One region of the Nesterenkonia sp. K-15-9-6 genome, then DNA from elsewhere that is predicted to be linked to it. Evidence: riboswitches for the same ligand, from Rfam matches in the RefSeq annotation. Region 1 holds a riboswitch; the other holds the start of a gene.
What was found. Region 1 has a riboswitch for thiamine pyrophosphate ahead of SD455_RS08845 (3-oxoacyl-ACP reductase). Riboswitches for the same ligand answer to the same signal wherever they lie in the genome.
Positions count from the first base shown of each region.

Region 2: it holds a riboswitch for thiamine pyrophosphate, as region 1 does, so the genes downstream of both, thiO (glycine oxidase ThiO) here and SD455_RS08845 (3-oxoacyl-ACP reductase) in region 1, are expected to answer to the same signal.

Region 1 is NZ_JBQYEY010000011.1:102,925-118,772, forward strand. Features, by position in the region: gene SD455_RS08810 (ABC transporter family substrate-binding protein) at 1-198, shown strand, start outside; gene SD455_RS08815 (DinB family protein) at 409-993, shown strand; gene SD455_RS08820 (carbon-nitrogen hydrolase family protein) at 1,036-1,857, shown strand; gene SD455_RS08825 (hypothetical protein) at 2,011-2,502, opposite strand; gene SD455_RS08830 (hypothetical protein) at 3,141-3,737, opposite strand; gene SD455_RS08835 (response regulator transcription factor) at 3,849-4,517, opposite strand; gene SD455_RS08840 (sensor histidine kinase) at 4,542-5,744, shown strand; TPP riboswitch at 5,821-5,916, shown strand; gene SD455_RS08845 (3-oxoacyl-ACP reductase) at 6,008-6,841, shown strand; gene SD455_RS08850 (LLM class flavin-dependent oxidoreductase) at 6,844-8,199, shown strand; gene SD455_RS08855 (aminotransferase class IV) at 8,180-9,133, opposite strand; gene cls (cardiolipin synthase) at 9,249-10,742, shown strand; gene SD455_RS08865 (hypothetical protein) at 10,875-11,720, shown strand; gene SD455_RS08870 (anthranilate synthase component I family protein) at 11,837-13,447, opposite strand; gene SD455_RS08875 (hypothetical protein) at 13,457-13,702, opposite strand; gene SD455_RS08880 (TetR/AcrR family transcriptional regulator) at 13,741-14,352, shown strand; gene SD455_RS08885 (MMPL family transporter) at 14,540-15,848, shown strand, end outside.
Region 2 is NZ_JBQYEY010000003.1:122-15,969, forward strand. Features, by position in the region: partial or broken gene SD455_RS02330 (HNH endonuclease signature motif containing protein) at 1-512, shown strand, start outside; gene SD455_RS02335 (class I SAM-dependent methyltransferase) at 561-1,193, opposite strand; tRNA gene SD455_RS02340 (tRNA-Gly) at 1,287-1,360, shown strand; gene SD455_RS02345 (macrolide 2'-phosphotransferase) at 1,456-2,355, shown strand; TPP riboswitch at 2,422-2,528, shown strand; gene thiO (glycine oxidase ThiO) at 2,518-3,738, shown strand; gene thiS (sulfur carrier protein ThiS) at 3,744-3,983, shown strand; gene SD455_RS02360 (thiazole synthase) at 3,988-4,776, shown strand; gene moeB (molybdopterin-synthase adenylyltransferase MoeB) at 4,769-6,046, shown strand; gene SD455_RS02370 (FadR/GntR family transcriptional regulator) at 6,009-6,770, opposite strand; gene eat (ethanolamine permease) at 6,920-8,368, shown strand; gene SD455_RS02380 (glutamine synthetase family protein) at 8,421-9,815, shown strand; gene SD455_RS02385 (gamma-glutamyl-gamma-aminobutyrate hydrolase family protein) at 9,796-10,554, shown strand; gene SD455_RS02390 (aldehyde dehydrogenase family protein) at 10,551-11,936, shown strand; gene SD455_RS02395 (3-oxoacyl-ACP reductase) at 11,933-12,742, shown strand; gene SD455_RS02400 (hypothetical protein) at 12,773-13,126, shown strand; gene SD455_RS02405 (alpha/beta fold hydrolase) at 13,128-14,009, shown strand; gene SD455_RS02410 (NADH:flavin oxidoreductase/NADH oxidase) at 14,000-15,076, opposite strand; gene SD455_RS02415 (ArsR/SmtB family transcription factor) at 15,193-15,492, shown strand; gene SD455_RS02420 (acetyltransferase) at 15,589-15,848, opposite strand, start outside.

The DNA of each region.
Region 1 (15,848 bases):
TCGAACGGGCCCGTGATCACGGCCTTCCGTGAGGGTCTGGCGAACTACGGGCCGAGCCTGTTCGAGACCCGCGACTGGACGCTGGTCGGCTGGGAGTCCGACGCCGGCCACGACGGCACCGACACCGGTGTGGACGCCGAGGAGCTCGAGGACACTGACGAGGAGGACACTGACGCGGAGGACTCCGACGAGGAGTGATCCCGCACGGCCCGGGTGACGGGCCGTCGTCGGCATGAAGACCGGTCGCGGGCGGTCGGGGTGGACAGGTGCGAGTGATCCATCCCGGCCGTCCGCGATCTTGTGTCGGCGGGTCGGTGATCTTCGGCTCGGTGAGAGGCGGGTCAGAGATGTCCGGGTCGGCGGCCGGGGAGCCTGTTCCCCGGGCCCGTCATCTCCTACAGTGCCGCCATGAGTGATGTGGACGCTGAGGCGGAGATGCTCCTGCGGTACCTGCACGGGCTGCGCGAGGCGATGATCTGGAAGCTCGACGGCGTGACGGAGCATGATGCCCGCCGCCCCCTGACCCCCACCGGGACGAACCTGCTGGGCCTGGTCAAACATGTGGCCAGCATGGAGATGGGGTACTTCACGGCCCCACTGGGGCGCCCCAGCCCGGTGCCGATGCCGTGGCTGGAGGACGGCGCCGCGTTCAACGCGGACCTCTTCGCCACGGAGGAGGAGAGCCGGGACTGGGTGCTGGACTTCTACCGGACGGCGTGGCGGACCACCGACGACGCCGTCGCCGACCTGGGCCTGGACGCGCCTGCCCAGGTGCCCTGGTGGGGTGAGAACGGCCGCACGACCCTCGGGCGGCTGGTGGTCCATCTCATCGTGGAGACCGCCCGGCACGCCGGCCATGCAGACATCCTGCGTGAGCTCCTCGACGGGGCGGTGGGCATGCGGCCTGGGAACGACAACATGCCGGAGGCGGAGCTCTCCGACTGGCACACGCATGTGGAGGACCTGCAGCGTCTCGCCGATGAGTTCCTCTGAGGGGGGGGGGGCCGGCTCCGGATCGACGCGTAGGCTGGTGTCATGCGTATCGCAGCAGCACAGATCGTCACCGGTGAGGACCCGCGGCAGAACCTGGAGCTCGTCGACGAGTGGGCGGGCCGGGCCTCGGAAGCCGGCGCCGAGCTGGTGGTCTTCCCCGAAGCCGTCCAGCGGGCCTTCGGGCACACGCTGACCTCCGTCGCCGAGCCCGTGGACGGCCCCTGGGGCGCTCGGCTGCGTGACATCGCACGGCATCACGGGACAGCGATCGTCGCCGGCATGTTCACCCCGGCAGAGCCGGGGGAGCAGGGCCGCGCGCGGGTGACCAATACGCTGCTGGCGGTCGACGGCGAGGGCGTGCTGGCCACCTACGACAAGATCCACCTCTATGACGCCTTCGGCTTCCAGGAGTCCAAGACCGTGGCCCCCGGTGAGGAGCCGGCGCGGTTCACCCTCGACGGTGAGCTCCTCGGCCTGGCGACCTGTTACGACATCCGATTCCCGAACCTGTTCACCGCCCACGCCCGGGCCGGAGCGCTGGCCACCATCCTGCCGGCGTCCTGGGGTGCCGGACCCGGGAAGGTGGACCAGTGGCGGCTGCTGGCCCGCGCCCGGGCGCTGGACTCCACCCAGTACGTGATCGCGTGCGGTCAGGGCCTGCCCGCAGCGGCCGGGGTCGAGGCCGTGGAGGGGGCGCCCACCGGGGTGGGGCACTCCATGATCGTCTCGCCCACCGGGGAGGTGCTCGCCGAGGCCGGCGAGGCCCCGGAGCTGCTGGTCGCCGACCTCGATGCCGACGTCGTGGCCTCCGCCCGGGAGAAGCTCCCGGTGCTGGCCAACGCCCGGGAGATCCCGCAGGGCTGAGGGTTCCTGGCCCTGTCCTCCTGCCCTGCTGCCCTCCGGCCCTGAGCTGGTCCGCGGGCATCCCTGTCCCCCTTTCAGGGACGACGGCGGTGGGTTACGCGCTTCACCAAGGAGTGAGGTCCCTGAAAGGGGGACAGAGATCAGGAGGAGGGGTCAAGAAGTCCGCCCCACGTGGCGACGGCCCGCGGCCAGGGCGTAGACACCCGCCCCGACCGTCACCAGCGGAAAGCTCAGGCTCGCCACCAACCAGGGCACCATCCAGGCGGCCTGCAGCCGCGTCATCTCCAGTGCGGGCCCGGCCAGGAGCCCCACGACGGCGGCCAGCGCGGCGAGCACGATCGTGACCTTCAAGGAGACGACGACGGCGCGGGCCAGTGCGGCCTCGAGTCGTGGGGGCTGCACTGCCCGGGTGGACCACGCCAGGGTGACTCCGGCGAAGACCGCCAGTGCGACCGCGAAGTGGGCGGCAGGTAGCAGGCGCTCGCCGATCAGCCACCAGGCGAGCAGTCCGGCCGCCGTCGCGGAGACCAGTGCCGCAACAGTCGCAGCGACTCCGGGAGCCGCTGCCCGCAGGGCGGGGGTAAGCAATAGTGATGACGCTGCCCCGGCGGCGGCCGCGACAACCGTCGGCGCGGTGATGAGCACCGGTACCCAGCCGATCGCCCCCGCGAAGCCCCCCCCAGGTGGCGCCGAGCTCCGTCAGGAGGCTCACGAGTGCCCACAAAGCACCGATCGCACTGACGAAGGCGGCGGGGTAGGCGGCGCTGCGCCACGTGATCATTGCATGTGTGCTCGGCTGTTCCATGGCTTCATGTCCCTCTTTATCCGTTTCGCACGTTCGATGCGAAAGTTGACCACTGAGACCTCGCCCCAGGGTGAGTCCAGGCAGCCCAGGACGGAGTAGATGCGTAGACCGTCAAGACGCTGCGGTCTCCGAAACTGAAGTTCACTGTATGGCCCGTGCCATACAGGTGGTTCGTTGTGGTTCGGAAGTTGAAGAAGAAGCTGTGGTTCGCATCCGGCAGCTGTGTCACTCCCATTCTGCATTCGAAGTTTCCGATGACGGCTACGCGGAGCGGCAGGAGCTGACCATTGCTGGGATAGTTCCTAGGGGCGCCGGAAATAGGAAAATAGCAATTGAAGCAACCGCGGACCAGGCTGGACGCCTGGTACTTCGTCTTGCCGTATGAGAACGTGTAGGAGTAGCTCCATCCTGAGGAGACTGAGACGGGGTAATCGCTGACCTGATCATGGTTGAATTCCTGGTAGAGGATCCCGTCCTCTCAGGTGTACCAGGCCTCGACTTCTTCACCCGTGGCGTCACTTGCTGTGATGTTGGTGAACGCCGCGACAGTTCCTTCGTCGGCTTCCAGAAGGTACCCTTCAGGGTTCTCGATCAGCTCTGCCTCCGATGTGATGTCGAGGTCCAAAGCCGGTGCCGTAGGTTCGTCGGAGCCGCTGACGACAGAGTTGAATTCCATTCCTGCGGGGTGACTGGTCACCTTGAAAGTGGACCCAAGGCCGTCGTTCAACGCGAGATGCAACTCAGTGTCTACCGTGGACCCAATCTCTTCAGATTCGTCCGTATCGACGACAGTGAAAGTGAGGCTGTCGTTTGCGGAGAGTTCGTCCAGTTCGGTCTCATCCTGTATCCCCGAAGATTGTGGGGTGGAAGGTTCGACAGAGGAGTTTTCGGTATTCGGATTGTGTGAGACCCTGGCCTGTCCAGTCGGTGAGTTCCATACATCCAGTGCCACAGATTTGTCTGACTCTGGGAAGTCCGATGGCGGCGGCGTGTGGGGCGTGTTGTCCACCTGCGTAGGTGTGAACATGCCTGCGCTCAGCGCGCCTATCGAAGCGAGCGATACGAGAGTCTTCATGCGTCCCTTCTTGGCCGGATGAGTTGAGAGCCCCAGGTGAGGGGCTGGACTCTAGGATCGACGAAGTTGTGACCGTCGCCCGGCGGAAGAGCGGATACTGGTGACCATTGGCTACATCCGAGGTCTGACGAGACCCAGCTGAGTAGCACGGATGAGCAGCTGCACGCGGTCTCGAGCGTCAAGTCTGCGATTCAGCCGGCTCAGATGTCCTTTGACTGCGGCTTCGCTAATCGTCATGGCCTGCGCGATCTCATGATTGCTGAGACCTGTGGAGAGGTGCTGCAAGGTCTCCAACTCCCGGGGTGGGACCTCTGGGACCAGGCTGAGGATCCGCGTTGCTGCTCGGTGAAGAGCATCAGGGGAGGCTGTCGGGCTGACCAGCAGATGGGGGGCAATAGCGGAGTCCAGGATGGGCCTGTCTGCGTGGACACGGCGTATGCCAGCCACTATCTCCCGTGCTGTCGCGCCCTTGCTGAGGTACCCGGTGGCGCCCGCGAGAATCGCATGAGCGACAGTCGTTGGGGATGTGAGCGCTGACAGTGCCAGCACCCGCGTGCGTGGGTAGGTGTCGACGATGATCCGAGTGATCTCGACGCCGTCGTGGTCCGGGAGGTGGAGGTCGAGTAGGACGACGTCGGGCGCGTCGTCCCGGACGCGGTGGAGAGCAGCCTGACCAGTGGCGTGGCCGCCGACCAGCTCCATGTCGGAGGCAGATCGCACGTAGATGCTGAGTGCGTCGCGCATGGCGGGATGATCGTCCACCACCAGCACTTGAATCATGGAACGATCCTATAGCCTGACCACATGGTGCGAACCCCAGTTCCCAGCATGGTGCAGAAGCTCCCACGGTCCGCACTGCTGTCCGTAACGATTCCCGTGGGGTCGGCTCTGATCATCTCCCTGGTGCTGCAGATCCTCGTGCTGGAGTCCCCAGTGGCACAGGGTACGTTGATCGCCTACATTGCCTGGGCATTGAGTTTCTGCGCGCTGTGGATCGCGCCGCAGGCCGGTGCCGTCGTCGCACTCGGAGGCGCGGCCATGAGCGGACTTATGGGGGCTCCCTTGGAGGGGGCGCTCCTGGCGGTCTCATTCGCAGGGATTATGGCTGTCTCAGCCCGGCCATGGTGCCGGCGCGCCTATCTGGTGCTGGCCCTGTCCTGGGTGACGCTGTCCGTCTGGGACCGAGCGTCAAGTGGATCGGACCTTGGAATGTGGGTGTGGTGGGCACTGTGCATCGGGTGCGCCTATGTGGTCGGGGGTCTGCTCCGGCGGACCTATGAGCGGCAGCAGGATGCTGAGGAACGTGCTGTTGCTGTTGAGGCGGCCCTCGAGGCGGCCAGGGAGGCCGAGAGACGCGCGCTCGCCCATGAACTCCACGACTCGTTGGGTCATGAGCTGACGATGATCCGGATGCGCAGCGAAGCGGCCGGACTGGCCGAGAATTGTCAGGGCCACGAGACGGCCCTGCGGGCGATTTCGGAGGCTGCGGGCTCGGCGATCTCAGATCTGCATCAGGTGGTGTCGATGCGGCAGGAGATTCCGGGAGATGAGTACGCCGGTATCCAGATGGGGTTGGACGAGGTCCTCGAGCTGCGCCTGAATGAACTGCGTGAGGGCGGGCATCATCCGCAACTGTTGGTGCGTGGGGATTCCGCGAACGTGGGGCTCGTCCTCCAGCACGACCTCGGTCGCCTGATCCAGGAGGCCGTCACCAACGTGCTGCGGCATGGTGCTCCCTCTAATGCAGGCGAGCCCGATTGTTGGATCACGCTCGAGGTCGGCGAGACCCTGGATCTGACGGTGACGAACCGTGCTGGGGCGGACGGCGAATCCGCTGGAGTGGGCAACGGCCGCGGGGTCGGCATGAGCAGCATGGATTGGCGAGTGAGAAGACTTGGAGGAACGTTCCGCGCCGGACCTGACGATGCCGGACGGTGGTGTCTGGAAGCTCACGGGATGCGCCGCGAGTGCCAGGTCGGAATTCCTGCGTCTGGAGCGGTCGGATGAAGGCGTCACAGACAGGGATCCGCGGTCATCCGTCCCTCACGGACTGGCTGTGACGCCCGCCATGTGCTGAGATGGTGTCCGTGACACGGGGTGCCGCACTCTGCGGCTGAGATGACACCCGTCGAACCTGATCCAGTTAGCACTGGCGAAGGGATTGTCCGGCATGTGCGGCCACGCGTCGCACGGCGGCGCACCTGATGGGACCACCGGGGCGCATCGCACATCGCCCGCGGGCCGCCTTCGCCTCGATCCGAGAGGCACGCATGAGCACCGACACCGCAACCACCAGCACCGCACCTTCCACCGAATCCACCGCTGACCCCCTCGACGGCGCGTTGCCGCTGGCCGAACAGATCGTCGTCGTCACCGGCGGCGCCCGCGGCCTGGGCGCGGCCCTGACCGCCGCCTTCCTGCGCGAGGGCGCCCGGGTCGTGGTCAACTACCACTCCTCGCAGGCCGCCGCCGACGAGATCGCCGCCGCCCACCCCGATCACGCGCTGGCCGTGCAGGCCGACGTCCGCGACGCCGAGCAGGTCCGCCGCCTGATCAGCATCTCCGCCGAGCACTTCGGACGACCGGTGACCACGGTGGTGAACAACGCCCTGGTGGACTTCGCCTTCACCGGCGATGCCCGCTCCAAGGCCCACGAGATCACCGCCGAGGAGTTCGAGGCGCAGTTCGCCGGTTCGGTGACCGGCCCGCTGAACCTCATCCAGGCGGCCCTCGCCGGGATGCGCGAGGTCGGCCAGGGCAGGGTCATCACCATCGGCACCAACCTCTTCCAGCACCCGGTGGTGCCGTACCACGACTACACCGCGGCCAAGGCTGCGCTGCTCTCGCTGACCCGCACCTTCGCCGACGACCTCGGCCCGGACGGCATCACCGTCAACATGGTCTCCGGTGGGCTGCTGCGCACCACCGACGCCTCCGCCGCCACTCCGGAGGAGGTCTTCGACGCCATCGCCGCGGGCACCCCGCTGCGCAAGGTCACCATCCCGGAGCAGCTGGCTGACGCCGCCCTGTTCTTCGCCTCCCCGTGGTCGCGCGGGGTGACGGGGCAGAATCTGATCGTCGACGGCGGGCTGGTGAAGGGCTGAGCATGGGAGCGGTCGCACCGGAGGTCAAGCTGAACCTGTTCCTCTTCGGCGTCGGGCACCACAAGGCCGCCTGGCGCGCACCGGACTCTGCGGTGGAGCGGCTCGGCGACGTCGAGCACTACATCGAGCTGGCACGCCTCGCCGAGCGCGGAAAGCTGGACGCCGTGTTCTTCGCCGACGGCCACTCGCTGGGCATCGGCGCCGTCGAGGACGGGCCCACGTGGTTCCTGGAGCCGCTGACGCTGCTGTCGGCGATGAGTCAGCACACCGAGCGGATCGGGCTGGTCAGCACCGTGTCTTCGACCTTCTGGACCCCGTTCCACGCCGCCCGGCTGCTGGCCAGCCTGGACCACATCAGCGGCGGGCGCATCGGCTGGAACGTGGTGACCTCCATGTTCGACGCCGAGGCGCAGAACCACTCCTATCCGTCCATGCCCGCTCATGCCGAACGCTACGGACGGGCTGAGGAGTTCATCGACGCCGTCACTCGGCTCTGGGACTCCTGGCCGCAGGAGTCCCTGCTCCACGATCGAGACGGGCGATACGCCGACGGCGGCCTCATCACGCCCATCGATCATCAGGGTGAGCACTTTCAGGTGGCCGGCCCGCTGAACGTGCCTCGCCCGCCGCAGGGTCGGCCGGTGCTCTTCCAGGCTGGGGCTTCGGACCAGGGCCGAGACCTGGCCTCCCGCCATGCGGAGGCGATCTACGCGGTCGCCTATGACGCCGAGGCCGCGCGTGAGTACAGCACTGACATCCGACGCCGGCTCGCCGCCGCAGGCCGCGACCCCCAGGGCACGGCGATCATGCCCGGACTGGTCACCTATGTGGGCTCCACCATGGCGGAGGCCCGCGCCCAGCAGGCCGCATTGGATGCGCTGCTGCCCACCGAGGCCTCGCTGCGCCAGCTCAGCGTGTTCGTCGGCCAGGACACCTCGGACTGGGAGCTCGACGCGCCCGTGCCGGAGCTGCCCCCGTTGGAGGAGTTCACCGGGCCGCAGGGTCGCTACGCGACGATCCTGCGGATCATCGCCACCGAGCGGCCCACTGTCCGGCAGCTGCTGGGCCGGCTGGCCGCCGGGGGAGGGCACTGCACCATGGTGGGCACGCCGGAGTCGATCGCCGATGAGATCGAACACTGGGTGGACTCGGGCGCCGCCGACGGCTTCAACCTCATGCCGCCGGCCCTGCCGGGGAGCCTCGAGGACTTCGTGGACCATGTGGTCCCGGAGCTTCAGCGTCGCGGACGGTTCCGCACCGACTACATCGGCACTACGCTGCGAGACCACCTGGGGCTGGCCGTGCCCGAACGGAGCGCAGCCGTACCGGCTGCGGCGTTCAGTCCAGCGGGTGGCTGACCGGCAGGTCCTCGGCCAGCAGGTCGATCAGCTCCGCGGTCAGCTCGTCGTCGACGGCCAGCTCGGCGTCGTCGAGCCGGGCGATCGGCGAGACCAGCCGGACGGAGGAGGCCAGGAAGACGTGGTCGGCGTCGAGCAGGTCCTGCGGCGTCAGCGGCCCATAGCCGAGATCCCAACCGGCCTTCTCGGCGGCGGCGAAGATCGCGCCCTGGGTGGTGCCGGGGAGGATCCCGGTCTCCAGCACCGGGGTGATGAGGCGGCGGGCTCCGTCCGCGCCGCGGGTGACGATCAGCACCGTGGAGGTCGGGCCTTCCAGGACCTGGCCGTCGGAGGTGGTGTAGATGACGTCGTCGAAGCCGTGGTCCTTCGCCCAGCGCAGGGAGGCCATGTTCACCGCGTAGCTGAGGGACTTGGCTCCCAGCAGCAGCCAGGGTGCGCGCTCCGCCGCCGTCGAGTCGTAGCCGCGGTCCAGCAGCGTCACCGCCACCGGCTTCCCGCGGGTGGCGCGCATCGCGTCGGTCACCGGGGTCAGCAGCGCCCAGTAGGTGCCGGCGAAGGCGGGATCGTCAGAGGCGGGTTCGCCCTCCACGCCACGGGTGGCCACCAGCTTGATGGTCAGCTCCTCGGGCAGGGCGCCGCGGGTGCGGTACTCCTCGAGGCCCAGCTCGACGGCGGCCCGCCAGCTGGCCGCCGGCGGGATGCCGATGTCCAGGATGTCGGCCGACCGGCCCAGACGCTCCAGATGCGCCTCGAGCTTGCGGATCCGCCCGGCCTCCGCATACATGGTCTCGAAGACGCCGTCGCCGCGCACGGCGCCCAGGTCCGTGACCCGCAGCTGGGGCTGGTGCGGGTCGAAGACCAGACCTTCAGGGTGCTCGACGTCGATCCGCACGGCGACGGCGGCGACGGAGTCCTCGTGGAAGTGCTCAGCCATGCCCCTCAGCATAGGGGTCTGGCGGGTGGAGGAGAACATCTGACACCGTAGGATGGTGAGCTGGACGGCGCCCTGATCAGGGCGGAGGGACGCAACAGACAGGGCGGGACGAGCGATGCTGTGGCCACTGAGCGGCCTGGGGATCGAGGGGCTGCCGCAATGGATCGTGCTCATCATCCTCATCTTCGAGGTCGGTGTGCGCCTGGCCGTGCTCGGCATCATCCCGGACAACAGGCGCCCCAACACCGCCATGGCGTGGCTGCTGGCGATCTTCTTCATCCCCGTCGTGGCCCTGCCCCTGTTCCTGATGATCGGCCGCAACAAGCTCTCGGCGCGCCGACAGGAGCGCCAGCGCAGCATCAACGCGGCCCTGCTGGAGGCCACCAGTCATATGGACCTCTCCGACCAGCTGCGGGACAAGGACGAGCAGCTCGGCGCCACGGCGGCCCTGAACAGGAAGCTCGGCGCCTTCCCGCTGCAGGAGGGCAACCGGATCGAGCTGATCTCGGACTACAAGGCCTCCTTCGACTGGATGGTCCAGGCCATCGACGAGGCCGAGGACTATGTGCACGTGCTGTTCTACATCGTCGGTGACGATCCCGAGTACGCCGGCCCCGTCCTGGACGCCCTCGAACGCGCCTCCGCCCGCGGCGTGCAGGTCCGCTTCCTCTATGACCATCTGGGCACCCTGCGGGTGAAGGGATATCGGCGGCTGAAGCGCCGACTGAAGCGGTCCAGCATCGAGTGGCACCGCGTGCTGCCCATCCGCCCGCTGCGCCGCCGGTTCTCCCGACTGGACCTGCGGAACCACCGCAAGATCGTCGTCGTCGACGGCAAGCACGCCCTCACCGGCTCCACCAACCTCATCGAGCCCCATTACCAGCGCCCGTCCGCGGCACGGATGGGTCGGGAGTGGGTGGAGCTCAACGCGGTGATGGCCGGCCCCGCCGTGACGGGTCTGGACATCGTCTTCGCCTCCGACTGGTATGCCGAGACCGGAGAGAACCTCGGTGAGCACCTGCTGGTGGACCCAGAGGCCGACGAGGCCGCCGTCGGGGGTTCTCTGGCCCAGGTGGTGCCCTCCGGCCCGGGGTTCCCCGACGAGAACAACCTGCGGCTGTTCAACGATCTCATCTACCAGGCCACCGAACGGCTGGTGATCTGCACCCCGTATCTGGTGCCGGACGACTCCCTGCTCTACGCGGTCACCAACGCCGCCCACCGCGACGTCGAGGTCATTCTGCTGGTCTCCAAGAGGGCCGACCAGTTCACCGTTCAGCACGCCCAGCAGTCCTACTATGAGGCGCTGCTCAACGCCGGGGTGCGGATCTTCCGCTACCCGGACCCGGATGTGCTGCACGCCAAGTTCATGATCATCGACGACGACGTGATGGTCATCGGCTCCTCCAACATGGACATGCGGTCCTTCTCGCTGAACCTGGAGGTGACCCTCATGGTGGTCGACGAGCAGAAGGTCCGTGAGGTGGAGGAGGTCTTCGCCTCCTACATGGCGATCTCCAGCGAGCTGCACCTCGAGGACTGGAGGCAGCGGCCCTGGCACGTGCGCTACTTGGACAATGTCTTCCGCCTCACCGCGGCCCTGCAGTGACGTGTCCTCACGGGCGCCTCGACACATGAGGTACCCTCAGAGGCTGTCCGTGCTCAGCTGAGCAGATGCTCTAAGCTGGAAGGCGCTCGCACACCAGACATTCATCCAGGTGAGGCCACCAATGGAGGGGCGATGATCCGAGATCGCACGCCACCGACGACGTCGGCGGCCGGTGCACGGCGCATCGCCATGCCCTCGGCTCTCCTGGCGGCCGTGCTCGGGCTCACCGGCTGCGGCTCGGACGGGGAGGGTTCCGAAGCACGGGACACCTATGCCGCCGTCTCCTCCGCCGAGGATGCCGAGCACGACGACGGTGAGGATACGGCAGAGGACGCCTCCGCGGGGATGAGCGAGAGCGACGTCGACGACGAGGCCGCGGCCCGGCTGGATGCCCTCAGCGAGGATGAGTTCCGTGAGCTGCTGCTGGAGGAGGACGAGCTTCCCTTCGAGTCCGACACCTACGTGGAGGAGTCCGGGGCAGAGTACTTCCACCAGCACATCGGCGTCACCGGGGACACCTACGTCACCGGCTTCGGCGATGAGGAGTGCACCCGGCAGATGGACGGGATCAACGAGCGCCTGGTGGGCCAGGACCCCCAGGACGGACTGATCCGGCAGGCCTCCCGCGCGACGGAGACCGGGGAGGAGCGCCTCTACCTGTGGATGCTCAGCTACGCGGAGGCCGTGGACACCGAGCCCCTCTGGGATGACGTGCTCGACGCCTGCGAGGGCCGTCGTCTGGAGGACGGGGCCGACACCATCGACTTCTCCGCGTTCGCCGCCGCAGGATTCCGCGGGCTCACCATGGAGATGGGCGTGGAGAACGGCTCCGACGTCGTCGAGATGGACGGGTACTCCGCCACCCGCGATATGGGCCGCAACCTGCTGATGATCAGCGCGGTCAACGTGGACGCCGCCACCTTCGAGGACGTCCTGACGGCTCAGGCCGCCAAGATCGACGCCCGGCTCGGCCGCTGAGCCCGCCGCCGGTTGGGCTCGCCTCCGGTTGGGCTCGCCCCGTCCAGATTCCTGAGCCCCTGCCATCTTCACGGGGCGCAGGAATCTGCGGGGGGCGGGAGCGGCGCGCGTGCCCCTCACCGCGAGGGGAACTCGACTCCGAGGGCGCCCAGCACTCCGGCAGACTTCGTGACGACCTCGTCCCACTCGTCGGCCGGGTCGGAGTCTGCGACGATCGCGCCTCCCAGCCCCAGGTGCAGGAGCGCCTCATCCTCCTCCGGGCGCCCCGGGGCGATGACCAGCGTGCGGATCAGCACCGAGAGGTCCGCGGCCCCGGTGGTGCTGAAGTAGCCTGCCACACCGGAGTAGGGGCCCCGCGGCCCGGTCTCCAGGCGCTGCAGGATGTCCATGGTGGAGATCTTCGGGGCGCCGGTCATGGACCCGGGTGGGAAGGCCGCGGCGACGACGTCGGCACGCGGCACCTCCGGGCTGATGCGCGCGCTGACGGTGGAGACCATCTGATGGACGGTCGGATAGGACTCCACGGCACAGAGACGCTCCGTGCGCAGCGTCCCCGGCACCGCGTGGATGGAGAGATCATTGCGCACCAGGTCGGTGATCATGACGTTCTCCGCCCGGTCCTTCGGATGCGCGGCCAGCTCCTGGCGCAGCCGCTCGTCGGCTTGGGGATCCGCGCTGCGGGCTCGGGTGCCCTTGATGGGCTCCGAGCGCACCGTGCCGGCGACGTCGATGCTCAGGTAGCGCTCCGGAGAGGTGGACAGGACATCCACCGCGCCCGCACCGCCCGCACCGCCCGCACCGCAGAGCCGCAGCAGCTGGGTGAACGGCGCCCGGTTGGCGGCCCGCAGCCGCCAGAACAGGGAGAGTGCGTCCAGCTGATCCGCAGGGGCACGTGCGGTCACCGCCGTGGTCAGACACACCTCGTAGGTGTTGCCCTCGTAGATCTCCCGCTGCGCCCGCGCGATCATCGCCAGGTAGTCCTCGCGGCCGTCCCGGACGCGCAGCTCCTGGATCTGTGGGGGCTCAGCCTCCGGCGCCGTCGGCTGCGATGCGGGGGAGTCGGGCCCGGCGGCCAACACCTCGTCCCAGGCCAGCGCCGCTTCGCGCAGCCAGGCCGGGTCCTCGCCCAGGGACTGCACCTCCACCTGGCCCGCGGCGTGATCCAGCACCACCGCATGCGTGGCGCGGAAGAGGTGGGCGTCGTCGGCGGCGGGCCGCGCCGCGCGGGGAGCCTGCTGCTGCAGGTCCGGGGAGCCGACCTCTCGGCGCAGTTCGTAGCCCAACCAGCCGACCCATCCGAGCTGGAACGGCTCCGGGGGGTCGTCAGGGTGGTCCTCTGCGAGGTCCTCGGGGTGTGTCGCCGCGCCCGTGTGCGGCCAGGCCTGGCGCAGCCACCGGAAGAAACCGCCGTCGTGCCGTCGCCAGGGCGCCAGGGCGGATCCGGGCCGGTGCTCCACGGTGACGCCGTCGCGATGCCGCACCTCCAGGGCGTGCTCGCCGCAGGAGAACGCGAGGATGCTGCGTCGGCTGCGCGCCGGCGCGGCGGTGCGGGCGTGGTCGCTGGAGTCGAGCAGGGCCGCCGGCGCATCGGGCCGGGCGGCGGCGAGGAGGGCGAAGAGCAGGATCGCCGCATCCTCGGGCGGCTGCTGTCCGGGCGGAGGAGCGGGAAGCCGGTGCCGGTGCACCGCCGGCGGGACGACGACCTCGGCGGGGTGGGACTGGACCATGGGAGCGTGTCAGTCGTCCCTGCCGAGGAGCCGACGACGCCGCAGCAGGTGGTGGCCGCCGTCGTAGAGCATCCAGATGCCGACGGCGATCTGCACCACGGACAGCCACGTGGCGCTGTGTCCGATCCACAGGAAATAGGCGCCGGTGGCCGCGATGCAGAAGCCCGCGATCACGGTGAACCAGGACAGGCGGCTGGTCTGGACGGTCCGCTCGGGCGGCTGGCCGGAACGGCGGCGCGAGGGGTCGGCGGGCATGGTCACCAGTCTACTGGCCACCCGATACGATGACGGGCGTGACAGAGGACCCCGTTTCCGCCGAGACTCGCCGCGGCCGGCCCCGCAGCGCCGCGTCCCACCAGGCGGTGCTCACCGCCACGGCCCGGCTGCTGACCTGCGGGGAGTACGAATACGACGACGTCACCGTGGAGCGCATCGCCGCCGAGGCCGGCGTGGGCAAGCAGACCATCTATCGGTGGTGGACCAACAAAGCCGGCGTCGTGCTGGAAGCCGTGCTGACCGGGCACCTGCGTCTGGACTTCTCTCCGGTCCCCGAGACCGGAGATCTGCGCGCCGACCTGCTGGCCTGGGTGAGCGAGACCCTGGACGAGACCTTCACCGAGGGACACCGCTCGATGGCGCGCAGCCTCATCTCAGCCCTGGTCACCGGAGGGGCGGAGACGGACAGCCTCCTGGCCGCGTCGCAGATCTGGGAGGAGTCCCCGGTGGCGGACCGCCTGCGGGCCGAGCGCGACGCGGGGCGCCTGCGGGCTGATCTGGAGCCCAGTGCGGCGGCCGCGGCACTGGCGAGCCCGCTGGTGCTGCGCCTCATCACCAGCGGCCGCCCGCAGGACTCGTGGGCCCATTCGCTGGTCGACATCGTCCTCGACGGGGCTTGGGCCCACTGAGCCGCACCCCGGCGGATCGGCGGGAGCCGTCGTCTGCGCCCTCATGCTGTGATTCTCCTCACGGATGGCCTCTCTGTGCCCTCTGGGCATTTATGAGACGACTCGTTCCGTTTATTCTGGAGGTGCTGACGCGTGTCACCCACGTCGTCCCCTCCTGCCCACCCCTCCACGGAGACGGAACCCACCCATGGCAAGACTCCTCCACCGGCTCGGTCTCTTCGCCGCCCGACGCGCCAAGACGGTCATCGCCGCCTGGTTCGCGGTGCTGGCGATCGCCGTGACCTCCTTCCTGTCCTTCGGCGGCCAGCTGACCGACCAGATCACCCTCCCCGACCTCGAGACCACCAGGGTGGCCGACCGGCTCGCCGAGGAGATCCCCGACGTCGGCGGCGGCAGCGCGATCGCCGTGCTCCAGACCGAGGACGGCGCGCCGTTCACCGACGAGCAGATCGAGGAGGTCGCCGCACTCAGCGAGGAGCTCGAGGCGCTCGAGCCGGTGGACGGCGTCACCGATCCCTTCGTGGCCGCCGCTGAGCGCGCCGACGGTGAGGCGGAGCTCCGGGACGCCCGGGAGGAGCTCGACGCCGGTCGTGAGGAGCTCGACTCCGGCACGGAGGAGCTGGAGTCGGGAGAGGAGCAGCTCGACGCCGGTCAGGATCAGCTCGACGATGCCCAGGAGCAGCTGGACGCCGCCGTCGCCGAGGCCCAGGCCGGCGGCTACTACGAGGCCGCCCAGGAGGAGCTCGACGCCCAGCAGGCCCAGCTGGACGCCCAGCAGACCCAGCTCGACGACACCCGCGCCGAGCTGGACGACGCCCGCGAGGAGATCGCCTCCGGAGAGGCCGAGCTCGCCGACGGGGAGGCCGAGCTGGAGCGCGGCGAGCAGATGCTCGAGCTGACTGAGGCGGTGCAGACCGTCTCATCCGACGACGACGTCGCCATCCTGACCGTCACCTTCCCGGAGGAGCTGCAGGCCGTCGGCACCGACAGCCTCACCCTGGTCTCGGACACGCTCGCCGAATCGCACATCGACGGTGTCGAGATCCTGCCCTCCAGCGAGCTGAACTTCGAGATGCCTCACCTGTTCAGCACCGCCGAGGCGATCGGACTGATGATCGCCGCCGCCGTGCTGCTGGTCATGCTCGGCACCCTCATCGGTGCCGGGCTGCCACTGCTCAACGCCCTGGTCGGGGTGGGGATCGGAGTGGCCGGAGCCATGTCCCTGTCCGGCTTCGTGGACATGATGAGCGTGACCCCCATCCTCGGGCTCATGCTCGGTCTCGCCGTCGGCATCGACTACGCCCTGTTCATCCTGCACCGTCACCGCACCCAGATGAAGGATGGCATGGAGCTGCGCGACTCCATCGCGCTGGCCAACGGCACTGCGGGCAACGCCGTCGTCTTCGCCGGGGCCACGGTGATCATCGCCCTGCTGGCGCTCAATGTCACCGGCATCGGATTCCTCGGGCTGATGGGCTCCATCGCCGCCGCCTGCG
Region 2 (15,848 bases), on a different contig from region 1:
CGGACATCCTCTCGATCACTTACACCGGCCGCTACGCTCCGGCCCGGCTCCGCGATGCCATCATCTTCCGCGACGGGGTCTGCCAGGCACCGGGGTGCACCATCCCGGCGCAGCGCTGCGATCTTGACCATCGGCTCCCCTACCCGGCAGGCCCCACCAGCGGGCCCAACCTGCAGGCCCTGTGCCGCAGGCACCACCGGCTGAAGTCCCACGGACTTCTGACCAGTACAGACGATCCACCCACAGCCCTGAACACCCCAGCACCGCCGAAGACAGGAACGCCGCCGAATCCCCCGCCAACAACACCGTCGCCACCGTCCATTCAGCGGCCGGCAGCTCCACCGGCGCATCCCGATCAGCGGCGTCGTGGGCTGCCGCCTGCCTGGCAGCCCACGCGACGGCGCACCCCGGCGCCCCACGGCCGTGTCGACCTCATCGCAACGCACCACGCCACCCCGGGCTCCCGTAGGGGCGTGACCGTCCTCTACGAGACCAGCAGACGACGACACTGAGCCATACCTCTGCTGCCTGAGCCCAGCCTGGCCACCACTACCGCCGGATCACTTCCGCGCAATCACGTCGTACACATGCCAGTGCTTGGGGCCCCGGCCGCTGGGACCGTCGTACTCGCGCTCGTCGAGTTGCAGCACGGTGAGTCCACTCACCCATGCCTCCACGTCGTCGCGGGTGTGGAACGTCATCCCCTCCACGGCGGTCTCGCCGGTGGCCCAGGAGTCCCGGTCGCCGAAGAGCTGAGCGGCCAGGATCCCGCCAGGATGCAGCGAGGCGAGGAGGCGTTGCCACACCTCGACCAGATCGTCCTCCCGCAGGAAAGGCAGACTCAGGCAGGCCAGCACCAAGTCCACGCGCGGCAGATCGGCTGAGCACAGGTCGGCGCACACGGTGGTGAGACCGTCACCGAGTTCCGCGTCCTCGGCACGAGTGGTGACCGTATCCACCGCAGTCTGCTCACGGTCGATCGCGGTCACGTGGAACCCCGCGCTCAGCAGGTGAAGGGTCTCGGTGCCGTCGCCGCAGCCCAGGTCCACCGCATGGTGGACATCGCCAGCGCGGCGGGCCGCGGTGGACAGGTGCGCCAGAGCATCACGAAGCAGGGAGCGGGGCGGTCGGTCGGCGGTGCGCCGATAGTAGGCGGCCCAGTCGGCGTCGTCAGTGCTCGGGGAGGTGGCCATGAGAGTCACCGTAGCGGCCGATTGGAAATCACCCTGCCCAGGAGTGATAATCTCTACTCAGAAGTTCCTCGGGTCCGCGGATCCGGGTTCTGCGCGGATGTAGCTTAATGGTAAAGCTTCGGCTTCCCAAGCCGACGACGCGGGTTCGATTCCCGTCATCCGCTCCACCACTCAGGGGTGATGCACACGATGCATCACCCCTGATCACGTTTCGGCCCCTGTGCGCATTGCCGCAGAGAGAGCGCGCCAGTAGCGTGAACGGATGGACTCCTCAGCTCTCGACGACGTCATCCAGCGGGCCGTCTGGCATGGCCTGGCGCTCGACCAGAACGGCGTCGAGATCGTCGACGCGGGCCTCGACTTCCGCGTGGCGCTCGCCCATGATGCGGCGGGAGAGCGATGGGTCCTCCGGGTGCCGCGCCGGCCGGACGTCCTGCCGCGCATGGACGAGGAGGCCCGCATCCTTGAGTTCGTGCGCCCTCATCTGAGCGTCGCCGTCCCGGCCTGGGAGGTGCACTCCGAGGAGCTGATCGCCTACCGAGCGCTGCCCGGGCACCCGGGGCTGACCCTGCGTGGCGGGGAGCCGCAGTGGCACATGGATGCTGAGTCCCATGAGTTCGCCTCCGCGCTCGGCCGACTCCTGGCCGAGCTGCACAGCATCGACCCCGAGGAGGCCCGCGCCGCTGGGCTGGAGGTCCGCAGCCCGGAGGACTCTCGGGCCCGTTGGCAGGAGGAGATCGACGCCGTCGCCTCCGAGTTCGACGTGGCTTCAGACCTGCTGGCCCGGTGGCGTACCTGGCTCGACGCCGATGAGCTCTGGCCCCAGCGTGCTGTCATGACCCACGGGGAGCTGTACCCGGCGCACATCCTGCTCGGTGAGACCGGGCAGATCACCGGCATCCTGGACTGGACCACCGCCCGGGTGGACGACCCCGGACGGGATTTCTCGTACCAGTTCTCCATCGCCGGGCAGGAGGCGTTCGAGGTCACGGTGGACGCCTACGAGGAGGCCGGTGGCACCGTGTGGCCTCAGCTGGCCGAGCACTGCCATGAGCTGTGGGCCGCGTCCCCGGTGGCCTACGGGATGTTCGCGCTCACCACGGGAGATCCGCAGCACCGGATCGCCGCCGCGGCGCTGCTGAATCCCGAGGCGACGGGCTGAGGGTCTCGTCCAGAATTCGTCATGCCCCCGGCTCGGCGTACCTCCTCGGCGCCCCCTAGAATGGAACTGGAATTCCGTGGGAGCCCGGGCTGGCCGGGCTGAGAGGGCGAAACCGCCGACCACTCGGACTCGATGCGGGTCATGCCGCCGTGAGGAGGAGATGTGGGCGTCACCGTCGTGGGAGCAGGCGTCGTCGGGCTGCTCTCGGCGTGGGAGCTGCGCCGGCAGGGGCACCGGGTCACGGTGATCGCGCCGGACATCGCCCAGGGCGCAAGCTACGCGGCCGCCGGCATGCTCGCCCCCATCAGTGAGGTGCAATACGGCCAGGACCGGCTCTACCCCCTCATGACTGCCTCTCGGGCGGAGTATCCCGCTTTCCTGGCCACGCTGGCCGCCGCCGTCGACGCCCCCACCGGGTGGCGGGAGAACGGCACGATCCTGCTGGCCGCCGATCGGTCCGACCGCGACGCCGTCGCCCGGCTGGTGGCTGTCCAGCAGGCTCACGGCATGGAGGTGGAGCCGCTGACCTCCTCGGCGCTGCGGCGTCGTGAGCCCGGCCTCGCCCCCGGGATCTCCAAGGGCTGGGACGTCCCCAGCGACCACCAGGTGGACCCCCGGCTGCTGGCGGACTGTGCGGTGCAGGCCCTGCAGGCGCCGCTGGACGCGGCGCGGTTCCCCGACGTCGGCCCGCCCGCCGATCTCATCCAGGCCCGCGTCACCGCTGTGCACCCCACACCGGGCGGCGGCGCCCGGCTCACCCTCGACGACGGCACCGAACTCACCGACGACAAGATCCTCCTGGTGCCGGGGCTCGGCTACGCGGACATCGCCGGACTGCCCGAGCAGACCCCGCTGGATCTGCGACCCGTCCACGGGGACGTGCTGCGCCTGAAGGTCCGGCCCGGGCAGCTGCTGCCCGGCGAACAGCACATCGTCGGCGCCACCGTCCGGGCCACGGTGGCCGGCCGCAGCGTCTACCTGGTGCCACGGGCCGACGGCGGGCTCGTCGTCGGCGCCTCCTCCCGGGAGGACGGCCTGCCCGGCACCCACGCCGGCTCCGTGCAGGAGCTGCTCGACGACGCCGTCGCGATCCTGCCAGGCGTCAAGGAGACGGAGCTGGTGGAGATCACCACCCGGGCCCGGCCGGGCACCCCGGATGACATCCCGTACCTGGGTCGGATGGAGCAGGCCCCCGACGTCGTCATCTCCACCGGCTATTCTCGACACGGCATCCTGCTGGCACCCTTGGCCGCCCGGCTCGCCGCCGCGCTGCTGGGCGATGACGGCGAGGCCGCCCTGAGCGAGGCGGACCGGCAGATGCTGGCCCATATGAGTCCCACGCGGTCGACGACCGCACCCCAGCTGACCCCCACAGGATTGTGAGAGACATGCTCACCGTGACCATCAATGAGGAAGACGTGAAGTTCGACGACGGCGCCACCGTGGTCGACGCCGTCGCGCACACCACCGGGCGTGAGCTGAACCCGGACGGGACCCCCGCCGACGGGGGGCGCCTGGGCGTGGCCGTGGCCGTCAACGCCGCGGTCGTCCCGCGCAGCGCCTGGGCCACGACCGAACTGAGCCACGGCGAGGAGATCGAGATCGTCACCGCCGTGCAGGGAGGGTGACCGTATGGCCGCGCCGACCATCCCGACCGTCCAGGTGGGGGACTACACCCTGCAGAACCGGCTCATCATGGGCACCGGCGGCATCACTGACCTCGAGGCCCTGGAGCGGGCGCTGATCGCCTCCGGCACCACGCTGACCACGGTGGCGATGCGCCGCTACAGCCCGGAGACCAAGACCAGCGTGTTCGCCATGCTGGAGCGCCTGGGCATCGACGTGCTGCCCAACACGGCTGGCTGCTACACCGTCAAGGACGCGGTGCTGACCGCCGAGCTGGCCCGGGAGGCCCTCGAGACGAACCTCATCAAGATCGAGGTCATCGCTGACGAGCACACCCTGCTGCCGGACGTGATCGAGACCCTCGAGGCCACCGAGCAGCTCGCCGACCGGGGCTTCATCCCCATGGTCTACACCACCGATGACCCTGCCGCGGCCGTGCGCCTGGAGCAGGCCGGCGCGGCCGCCGTCATGCCCCTGGGTGCCCCCATCGGCACCGGCCTGGGGATTCTGAACCCGCACAACATCGAGCTCATCGCTTCCCGGGCGAACGTGCCGGTGGTCCTCGACGCCGGCGTCGGCGCCGCCTCCGAGGCCGCGCTGGCCCTGGAGCTGGGCTGCGACGCCGTGCTGGTGGCCTCCGCCGTCACCCGCGCCGAACGCCCCTCGGACATGGCACGCGCCATGGCCCTGGCCGTGGAGTCCGGGTGGCTCTCCGCCGGGGCGGGGCGGATCCCGCGCCGTCGTCACGCCCTGGCCTCCTCCGCGATGGAAGGAAGGATCGGCTCCGTTGACTGACACACGCCGGACCCAGATCAACGACCTCTCCCGCACCCAGCTGGAACGCTTCCAGCGGCACCTCTCGCTGACCGGCTTCGGCCCGGAGGCGCAACTGCGTCTGCTCGACTCCCGGGTGCTGGTGATCGGTGCCGGCGGACTCGGGGCGCCCATCCTCACCTACCTGGCCGCCGCAGGGGTCGGGACCATCGACGTCGTCGACCATGACGTGGTCGACCGCTCCAACCTGCACCGGCAGGTCCTGCATTCGGAGGCCTCCATCGGCCGCCCGAAGACGGAGTCCGCCGCTGCGGTGATGCGCGGACTGCACCCGGAGGTCACCGTCCACGAGCACCGGGAGCCCATCGGTCCGGAGAACGCCCTGGCGCTGGTGGAGACCGCGGACATCGTGGTGGACGGCTCCGACAACTTCGCCACCCGCTACGTGGTCTCCGATGCCTGCGAGATCGCCGGCAAGCCGCTGGTCTCCGGCTCCATTCTGCGCTTCGCCGGGCAGGTCAGCCTGTTCTGGTCCGCTCCGGATGAGGCGCACTGGCCAGCCGGTGGGCGGGGCCCCACCTACCGGGACCTCTACCCGGAGGCCCCCGACGCCGGGGAGGTCCCCACCTGTGCGGAGGCCGGGGTGCTGGGCGTGCTGCCCGGAGTCATCGGCACGCTCATGGCCACCGAGACCATCAAGTTCCTCGCCGGCGTGGGGGAGACCCTCCTCGGCCGGGTGATGACCTATGACGCGCTGACCGCCTCCTTCCGTGAGGTGCGGCTGCTGCCGGACCCGGACCGGGAGCCGGTCACCAGCATCGGCGCCGACGTCGCCGGGTTGGGCGGCGGGCCGGGTGCTGGTGCGGCCGCTGGAGACGCCTGCGCGGTGGAGGAGGATCCGGCCCTGCACCCGGTGGAGGGGGAGACCGATCCCTACACCGGGCACCCGTATGGCCCGGAGGACATCGGCATCCGGGAGCTGCACGCCGCCGTCGAGGCCGGGCGGATCGCCGGCGTGGTGGACGTCCGGGAGCCGTGGGAGTACGCGGCCGGGCACGTCGACGGCGCGGTCAACGTGCCGCTGGGCGAGCTGTGGCACGGCCAGGAGGTCCCCGGGCTCGACGAGGCCAGCGAGGATCGCCCCGTGGTGCTCTACTGCAAGATCGGCGTCCGCTCCCGGCAGGCGCTGGCGGTGCTGCGCCACCGGAATCCCGACGCCGGGCTGCGGAACCTGGTGGGCGGCTACGAGCAGGTCAAGGCTGTGACGGAGGAGCCGAGCCGGTCTCAGTGAGGAAGCCGCGCAGCAATGACGCGGTGCCCTCCAGGTGCTCGCGCATGAGCTCGTCGGCGCGTACCGGATCGCCCTGGAGGATGGCAGAGACGATCCCTTGATGCTGCTCCTGGGAATGGGCGATGTTCGAGTCTAGGAACGGGATGCGGTCCAGCAGTCCGCTGGCGGCGGCGCGAGCCTCCGCCACCGAGGCGGCCAGCATCGCCGAGCCGGAGAGGTCCGCGATCAGGCAGTGCAGACGGGCATCCAGTGGCCGATACTGGGAGGCCTCGGCGGCGTCCACGACCTCCAGGGCCTGGACCAGGGCGGACCGCTGCGCAGTGCTCAGCGTGGCGGAGGCTGCCAGGGCCGCGGCAGCCGGTTCGACGACGCCGCGGAAGGTCAGCACATCCTCGACGGCGGCCGCGTCCTCTGCGCCGAGGGAGGTCGCCGGAGCGGGCAGCTCCTCGGCGACGAACGTGCCCCCGTAGCGCCCTCGGCGCACCGAGAGGTAGCCGGCGGCCTGCAGCTCGGCCAGCGCGTCGCGCAGGGTGCTGCGCGAGACGCCCAGGGACTCGGCGAGCTCACGCTCCGGCGGCAGCTTATCGCCTGGGGCGAAGGTGCCCAGTCGGATGCCGCGCAGGACTCGGGCGATGGTCTCTTCGAGCACGTTGCCGCGCCGTGCCTGACCCAGCACAGGAGTGAGCGAGGCCATGGGCTCCGCGGGGGACGACGCATCCGGCATGCCATCAGCATGCCATATGGCTAGATTCAAAGGTCTCCTCTCGAAAATTTTGCGAGCGATCTTCTCGCTGACTCTTGACACTCTGCCGTGCGTCACCTCAGAGTGGTGCTGTTCAAAGGACTGAAAGCAGTCCATTGGGAGAGGGTGTCATGTCACGAGCACCAGGATCCACAGCCCACGTGGACTACACGCACCTCGGCGAGAGCTACATGAAGCACCGACAGCTGCGTCGAGGGGCGGCCGGATGGATCCTGCTCGCCGGCCTCGGCGTGGCCTACGTGATCTCCGGAGACTTCTCCGGGTGGAACATCGGCCTCTCGGTGGGCGGCTGGGGCGGTCTGCTCATCGCCTTCGTCCTCATGGGAGTGATGTACACGTGCATGGTCTTCGGGCTGGCAGAGATGTCCTCCACCATCCCCACCGCCGGTGCCGGCTACGGATTCGCCCGCAGAGCCTTCGGCCCGCTGGGAGGCTTCGCCACCGGCATGGCCGTGCTCATCGAGTACGCCGTCGCGCCGGCCGCCATCGCCACCTTCATCGGAGGCTATGTGGAGGCCCTCGGACTGTTCGGCCTCACGAACTCTTGGCCCATCTATCTGGCCGCCTACCTGCTGTTCATCGGCATCCACCTCTGGGGCGTCGGCGAGGCCCTGAAGGTCATGTTCGGCATCACCCTGATCGCCGTCGTCGCGCTCGCAGCCACCGTGTTCGGCCTGCTGCCCCATATGGAGGTCAGCAACCTCTTCGACATCGCCGCCGATGGTTCGGCCGGTTCCAGCGCCTTCCTGCCCTTCGGCATCACCGGCGTCATGGGTGCCCTGGTCTTCGGCATCTGGTTCTTCCTGGCCGTCGAGGGGGTGCCGCTGGCCGCCGAGGAGACCGCCGACCCCAAGCGGGACCTGCCCCGGGGCATCATCGTGGCCATGATGGTGCTGCTGGTCTTCGGCGCACTGATGCTCGTCCTGGTCCCCGGGGCCGCCGGCGCCGAGGCCATGGGCGCCTCCGAATCGCCGCTGCCCGAAGCGCTGCGCGCCGTACACGGCGAGGGGTCATGGCTGGCCACCTTCGTCAACTACGCAGGGCTCGCCGGACTGGTCGCCAGCTTCTTCTCCATCGTCTACGCCTACTCCCGGCAGCTCTTCGCCCTCTCCCGGGCCGGGTACCTGCCCCGCTTCCTGTCGCTGACCTCCACCCGCCGCACACCCTGGGTTGCGCTCATCGTCCCCGGCACCATCGGCTTCATCCTGGCCGCCGTCATCGGCGACGGCGGTCTGCTGATCAACATCGCCGTCTTCGGGGCCGCGGTGTCCTATGTGTTGCTGAATCTGAGCTACATCGTGCTGCGCATCCGGGAGCCGCAGCTGGAGCGCGGCTACCGCACCCCGGGCGGAGTGGTCACCACGTCCGTCGCATTGGTGCTCGCCGGCGTCGCGCTGATCGCCACCTTCGTGGTGGATGTCCGGGCCGCCGGCATCACCGGCGGGGTCTTCCTGCTGGCCCTGGCGTACTTCTGGTTCTACAGCCGCCACCGGCTGGTGGCCGACGCCCCGGAGGAGGAGTTCGCGCTGCTGGAGAAGGAGGAGAGCCAGCTGCACTGAGACCACCGTCCCCCGTCCTGTCCGCCAGCCCGCCCACCATCCGAGGAGCTCCATGAACCCGCTGGACCTCGACCATCTGCCGGCACCGCACAATGAGCGCATGCTCAGCGCATCGCAGCTGGCCCACGAGATCACCACAGGACAGATCGACTCCGTCATCCTGGCCTTCACCGACATGCAGGGCCGCCTCCAGGGCAAGGTCATCCACGGACAGTTCTTCCTGGACTCCGTGCTGGACCATGGAGCCGAGGCCTGCAACTACCTGCTCGCCGTCGACACTGACATGAACACTGTGGACGGCTACTCGCTCACCAGCTGGGAGACCGGCTATGGGGACATGGAGTTCATTCTCGACCACGGCACCATCCGCCGGGTCCCGTACCTGGAGCGCACCGCCATCCTGCAGGTGGACCTGGCCACCACGGATGGCCGCCCGGTGCCCGTCTCTCCACGGTCCCTGCTGAAGGCCCAGCAGGAGAAGGCCGCCGCGCTGGGGCTGACCGCGCTGGCCGGCACCGAGCTGGAGTTCGTGATGTACGAGGACTCCTATGAGGACGCCTCGGCGCGGGACTATCGGGGCCTGACCCCGGCCAACCAGTACAACGTGGACTACTCCATCCTGGGATCCATGCGGGTGGAGCCGCTGCTGCGGGACATCCGCAACGCCATGTACCAGGCGGGCATGACGGTGGAATCCGCCAAGGGGGAGTGCAACCTCGGCCAGCATGAGATCGCCTTCAAGTACGACGACGTCGTCACCACCGCGGACAACCACACCTTCTACAAGCTCTCGGCCAAGCACATGGCCTCCCAGCGGGGGCAGTCGATCACCTTCATGGCCAAGCCCAACGCGCGGGAGGGATCCAGCTGCCACATCCACATGTCCCTGCGCGGCCTCGACGGCGGCCTGGCCTTCTGGGACGCCGAGGCCGGGCGGCGCACTCCGCTCTACGACCACTTCATCGCCGGGGTGCTGTCCACCATGCGGGAGATGACGCTGTTCTACGCCCCCAACATCAACTCCTACAAGCGCTTCGCCAAGGGGTCCTTCGCCCCGACCACCATCGGGTGGGGCCTGGACAACCGCACCTGCGCGGTGCGCCTGGTCGGGGAGGGACTCTCCGCTCGCATGGAGAACCGGGTCCCCGGCGCCGACGCCAACCCCTACCTGGCCATGGCCGCGATGCTCGCCGGAGGTCTGCACGGCGTGGAGCAGAAGCTCGCGCTGCCCGAGGCCATCGAGGGCAACGCCTATGACGCCGACGCCGACCAGGTCCCCTCCACCATGGCCGAGGCCCGTGACCTGTTCGCCGGGTCCCCGGTGGTCCGCGAGCTCTTCGGCGAGGAGGTCGTCACCCACTACACCCACTACGCCGACGTCGAGCTGGAGCAGTTCCAGGCCGCGGTCACCGACTGGGAGGTGAGGCGTGGCTTCGAACGACACTGAGACGCCTATGGGCCGGCGGTCCGGGGCGGACCGTCCACGCATCGGGCTGACCACCTACTGGCAGCAGGGACGATGGGGAGTCTGGGAGGACACCGCAGCCATCGTGCCCGGCAACTACGTGCGCCGGGTCGTGGAGGCCGGCGGAACCCCGCTGCTGCTGCCGCCGGTGGGCACCGACGTCGGCGTCCTCGACGTCCTCGACGGGCTGATCGTCATCGGCGGCACCGATGTGGACCCGGCCCACTACGGGCGTCCGCCCCATCCGACCACGGTCGCCCAACCGGACCGCGACGAGCACGACCTCACCCTCACCCGGGCCGCCCTGGAGCGAGGGCTGCCGCTGTTCGCGATCTGCCGGGGACTGCAGGTGCTCAATGTGGCCCTCGGCGGCACCCTGCACCAGCACCTGCCGGACCTCGTCCCGGAGGCCGGGCCGCAGTACCAGCCGGCGCCGGGCCAGTACGGAGAGGTCGAGTTCCAAGTGGAGCCCGGCTCCCTGGCCGCCGAACTGCTCGGAGGGGCCGCGAGCTCGCCGTGCTATCACCACCAGAGCGTCGACCAGCTCGGCGGGGGCCTGCGGGTCACCGGCCGGGCCGCCGACGGGACCGTGGAGATCGTGGAGATGCCACAGGCCCCCGGCTGGGTGCTCGGCGTCCAGTTCCACCCGGAGGAGAACCCGCAGGACCTCCGACTCTTCGAAGGATTCATCGACGCCGTGCGCCAGGAGGCCGCCGTATGACCGTCCATGCTGTGATCAATCCCGCCACCGGTGAGGTGGTGAGCGAGATCGAGCTCGCCGAGCAGGAGCAGACCGACGCCGCCATCGCCGCCGCGGCCGCGGCCTACCCCGCCTGGCGGGACGTCGCCCCGGCGGACCGGGCTCGGCTGCTGCGCCGCTTCGCGCGGCTCGTCGACGACGACCTCGAGAACCTGGCCGCCCTGGAGGTCGCCAACAGCGGGCACACCCTCACCAACGCCCGGTGGGAGGCCGGCAACGTCCGGGACGTGCTGGAGTACTACGCGGCCGCCCCGGAGCGGAACTTCGGACGCCAGATCCCCGTCGCCGGCGGGGTGGACATCACCTTCCGGGAGCCGCTGGGAGTGGTGGGGGTCATCGTGCCCTGGAACTTCCCCATGCCGATCGCCGGCTGGGGTCTCGCCCCCGCCCTGGCGGCCGGGAACACCGTGGTCCTCAAGCCCGCCGAGCTGACGCCGCTGACCGCGATCCGGCTCGGCGAGCTCGCCCTGGAGGCGGACATCCCGGAGGGGGTGCTCACCGTGCTGCCGGGTCGGGGCGCCGTCGTCGGGGAGCGCTTCGTGACCCACCCGCAGGTGAAGAAGGTGGTGTTCACCGGCTCCACCACGGTGGGGAAGCGGATCATGGCCGGCTGCGCCGAACAGCTGACCCGGGTGACCCTGGAGCTGGGCGGCAAGAGCGCGAACATCGTCTTCGCCGACGCCGACGTTCAGGAGGCGGCCGCCCGCGCACCGGGCGGGGTCTTCGACAATGCAGGCCAGGACTGCTGCGCCCGCTCCAGGATCCTGGTGCAGCGCCGCGTGCTGGACCGGTTCCTGGAGCTGCTGGAGCCTGCGGTCCGCGAGGTCCGGGTGGGGGATCCCCGCCGCGAGGACACGGTGATGGGCCCGCTCATCTCGGCGGCGCACCGGGACCGGGTGGCCGGGTTCCTGCAGAACCCCGACGGCTCTGCCCGTGCTGACCTCCTCGTCCAGGGCGAGGCGCCGACCGGCCCGGGCCACTGGTTCCCGCCCACGGTGGTGATGCCCCGGGACCCACACGACCGTCTGCTCACCGAGGAAGTCTTCGGGCCGGTGGTCGCCGTCGTGCCCTTCGAGGACGAGGCCGATGCGATCCGCATCGCCAACGACTCCGACTACGGACTCTCCGGCTCCATCTGGACCCGTGACGTCGGCCGCGCCCTGCGGGTGTCCCGGGCCGTGGAGGCCGGAAACCTCTCGGTGAACTCCCATGCCTCGGTGCGGTACACCACCCCCTTCGGAGGGTTCAAGGCCTCCGGGATCGGCCGTGAGCTCGGCCCGGACGCCCTGGAGTCCTTCACTGAGGTGAAGAACGTCTTCATCGCGACAGAGGAGCAGTCATGACACAGACGCAGGAGCAGGCCCCCTACGGTGGGCTGGTCACCAACAGGCTCGCGGGCCGGGTCGCCACCGTCACCGGCGGGGCCTCCGGCATCGGGCTCGCCACGGTGCGGCGCCTGGCCCATGAAGGGGCGACCGTCGTCATCGCCGACGTCTGCGATCCGGCTCAGGGCGAGCAGATCGCCGACGAGGTGGGCGGGCTGTTCCTGCCCACCGACGTCACCGACGAACAGCAGGTCGCCGCGCTGTTCGCGACGGCGCAGGAACGCTTCGGGGCTGTGGACATCGCCTTCAACAACGTGGGCATCTCACCGCCGGAGGACGGCTCCATCCTAGAGACCGGCATCGACGCCTGGCGCAAGGTCCAGGAGGTCAACCTGACCAGCATCTTCCACTGCTGCAAACAGGTGATCCCCTATATGCAGGCCCAGGGGAGGGGATCGATCATCAACACCGCCTCCTTCGTGGCGGTGATGGGGGCGGCCACCAGTCAGATCAGCTACTCGGCCTCCAAGGGCGGGGTGCTCTCCATGAGCCGGGAGCTGGGCGTGGAGTTCGCCCGGCAGGGTATCCGCGTCAACGCGCTGTGCCCCGGCCCGGTGAACACCCCGCTGCTGCAGAAGCTCTTCGCCGAGGACCCGGAGCGGGCGGCCCGCCGGCTGGTGCATGTGCCCGTGGGGCGCTTCGCCGAGCCGGAGGAGCTGGCGGCCGCCGTCGCCTTCCTGGCCTCCGACGACGCCTCCTTCATCACCGCCAGCGAATTCCTCGTCGACGGAGGGATCTCAGGGGCCTATGTGACGCCGCTGTGATCCGGTACAGTCAGTTCGAAGGGGGAACTGATGAGTGCTGATGCTGAGAACGTGATGCCGCGCCGCTTCGCCGCGATCGCCGCCGCCCTGGGCCTGACCGCCGTGTTCGGCGGGTCTGCCGCCGTCGTCTCCCAGCAGGAGGGCCCCGACGCCGTGACGGCCTCGCTGAGCCCGGAGAAGCAGGCGTTGCTGGACACCGACGACGATCTCTTCGTCACGGTGGACCTCGCCTCCAGCCAGATCACCGACGTCACCGTCCCGGAGGTCGCCGGTGCTCCCGGGACCCTGAGCGCCCAGGAGCGGGAGCTGCTGAACTCCGGCTCCCCCACGATCGTCACGATGGACGTGGACACCGGGGAGATCGTCTCCGTCCGCGCGGCCTGACATGCGTGAGGAGCGGATCGTCGCCAACGGCGTGACGCTCGCCTGCGAGATCCACGGGGATCCCGACGACCCCACGCTGCTGCTGATGCACGGTGCGGGACAGTGCCTCGTGGCGTGGCACGACGACCTGGTCTGGCGCTTCGTCGACGCGGGCCGCTGCGTGGTCCGCGTGGACAGCCGCGACGCCGGCCTGTCCACCACGAGCCCAGCCGGGGAGCCTGGCTATGGAATGGCCGATGCCGTGGAGGACGTCAGTGCGCTGCTCGATGCCCTCGAGACGCCGCGGGCGCACCTCATCGGAGTCTCCGGCGGGGCCGCGGTGGCCCAGGTGATGGCCCTGGACCACCCGGGGCAGGTCGCCACGCTGACGCTCATGGCGGGGACCCCCGGCGGACCGGGTCATGAGGCCGCCGATCTGCCCCCGATGACCGAGGAGCTGCGCGCGTGGTTCTCCGCCGCCGGTGACGCCCCGCCGCCGGACTGGTCCGACCGCGAAGCCGCCGTCGACCGCCTGATCGAGGAGGAGCGTCCGTTCGCCGCGGCCTCCCGCCCCTTCGACGAGGCGCAGGCGCGGCAGATCGCCGAGAAGACCGTGGACCGCGCCGTCGACCTCGAAGCCATGATGACGAACCCGTTCCTCGTCTCAGCCGGAGAGCCCTGGCGACACCGCCTGGCGGAGATCACCGCGCCCACTCTGGTCCTCCACGGGGAGGAGGACCCGCTGCTGCCACTCGGGCACGGCCGCGCGCTCGCCGCGGAGATCCCGGGAGCCCGACTCATCGAAGTGCCGGGCATGGGTCATGAGATCGTGCCGCGCCACCAGTGGGATCGGATCGTCCCGGTGATCGTCGCGCACACCGAGGCGGCCACCGCTCAGCGGTAGGCGCGCTCGTAGGGCGCCGGCTTGTACGGCATGTCGTAGCGCAGCGCCTCGGCCGCCCGGATGGGGAAGTTGGGGTCGCGCAGGGACTCGCGGCCCACCAGCACCACGTCGGACTGGCCCAGTGCCACGATCTGCTCGGCCTGGAACGGGTCATCGATCATCCCGACCGCGGCCACCGGAAGCCCCGTGGCCTCCTTGATCGACGTCGCGAACGGCAGCTGATAGCCCGGGCCCACGGGGATCTCGGCCGGGACGTTCCCGCCGGAGGACACCGAGATCATGTCCACCCCGTGCTCGCCCAGCCAGGAGGACACGGCCTCCGTCTGCGGGAGGTCCCAGCCGCCCTGGACCCAGTCGGTGGCAGAGAGCCGCACGATCATCGGCACCTGCTCGCCCACCTCGGCGCGGACGGCGTCCACCACCTCCAGCAGCAGCCGCGCCCGGTTCTCCAGGGAACCGCCGTAGGCGTCGGTGCGCTCATTGGACAGCGGGGAGAGGAACTCATGGAGCAGGTAGCCGTGCGCCCCGTGGATCTCCAGGACGTCGAAGCCGGCGTCCACGGCGCGGCGGGCGGCCGCGGTGAAGGCGACGACGACGTCGGCGATCCCCTCCGCCGTCAGCTCGGTGGGCACCGCCAGGCCGTCATAGGCCCTCGGCGAGGGACCGACCGGCTGCCAGCCGCCGCGCTCGGCCGGCACATTGCCCTCGGGGTGGTCGCCCCAGGCCCGCCAGGTGGAGGCCTTGCGGCCGGCGTGGGCCAACTGGATGGCCGCGGCCGCACCCTGTGAGTGGATCATCGCGGTCAGACGCCGGAAGGCCTGGGCCTGCTCGTCGTTCCACAGCCCCAGGTCCTCCGGGCTGATGCGCCCCTCCGGGGACACGCCGGTGGCTTCCACGGTGACCAGGCCGGCGCCGCCGCGGGCCAGGGAGCCCAGGTGCATCAGGTGCCAGTCGGTGGGGACGCCGTCCTGGGCGTCCACCGCGTACTGGCACATCGGCGGAATCCAGATGCGGTTGCGGATCTCGAGTCCGCGCAGCGTGAGGGGGTCGAAGAGTGCGCGCGTCATGGCGGTCCTTCCTGCGAAGCCAGATTTGTACGAGAGTCCTCGTACTACGACAGGTACCATACAACTGCAGGGCCGCTGAGGGAACCATGACGTCATCAACGTGAGGGAGGGCACCCATGCGCACGCTGGAACATCCCGGAGTCGAGGAGCTGACCCTCGACGCCGTCCTCTCCGCGCTGGCCGATCCGGTCCGGCGCACCATCGTCGCTCAGCTTGACGTCGGCCACGAGGACCAGGCGTGCATCGCCTTCGATCTGCCGGTGTCCAAGTCCACCTCCACGCATCACTTCCGGGTGCTGCGCGATGCCGGGATCATCCGACAGCGCTACGCCGGCACCGCCATCCGCAGCTCCCTGCGCCGTGAGGACCTGGACGCTCGCTTCCCCGGGCTCCTCGACGCGGTGCTGCGCGGGTGACCCACTGGTCGGGCTCAGATCGTGTCGTGTGATGTGATCTCGTATGAGGTGTGGCCGTGATCGGCGCGGCGGTTCCGTGGGCTGGAGGATCAGGGATCAGGCAGGCCTGCTGAGCCTCAGGTGGAGCAACGGGTACGGCCGACCGGCTTCGTCGGTCTCGCTGCGACCGACGACCTCGAATCCACGGTGAGCGTAGAAGCCCGCGGCCGAGGCGTTCTGCTCGTTCACATCAACCGTGGTGACGGCGTGATCCTTGATCGCATGGGCGAGCAGCGCGGTGCCGATTCCACTGTCACGGTGGGTCGCATCGACGAACAGCATCTCCAGCGTTCCGTCGAGTACGCCTGAGAATCCCA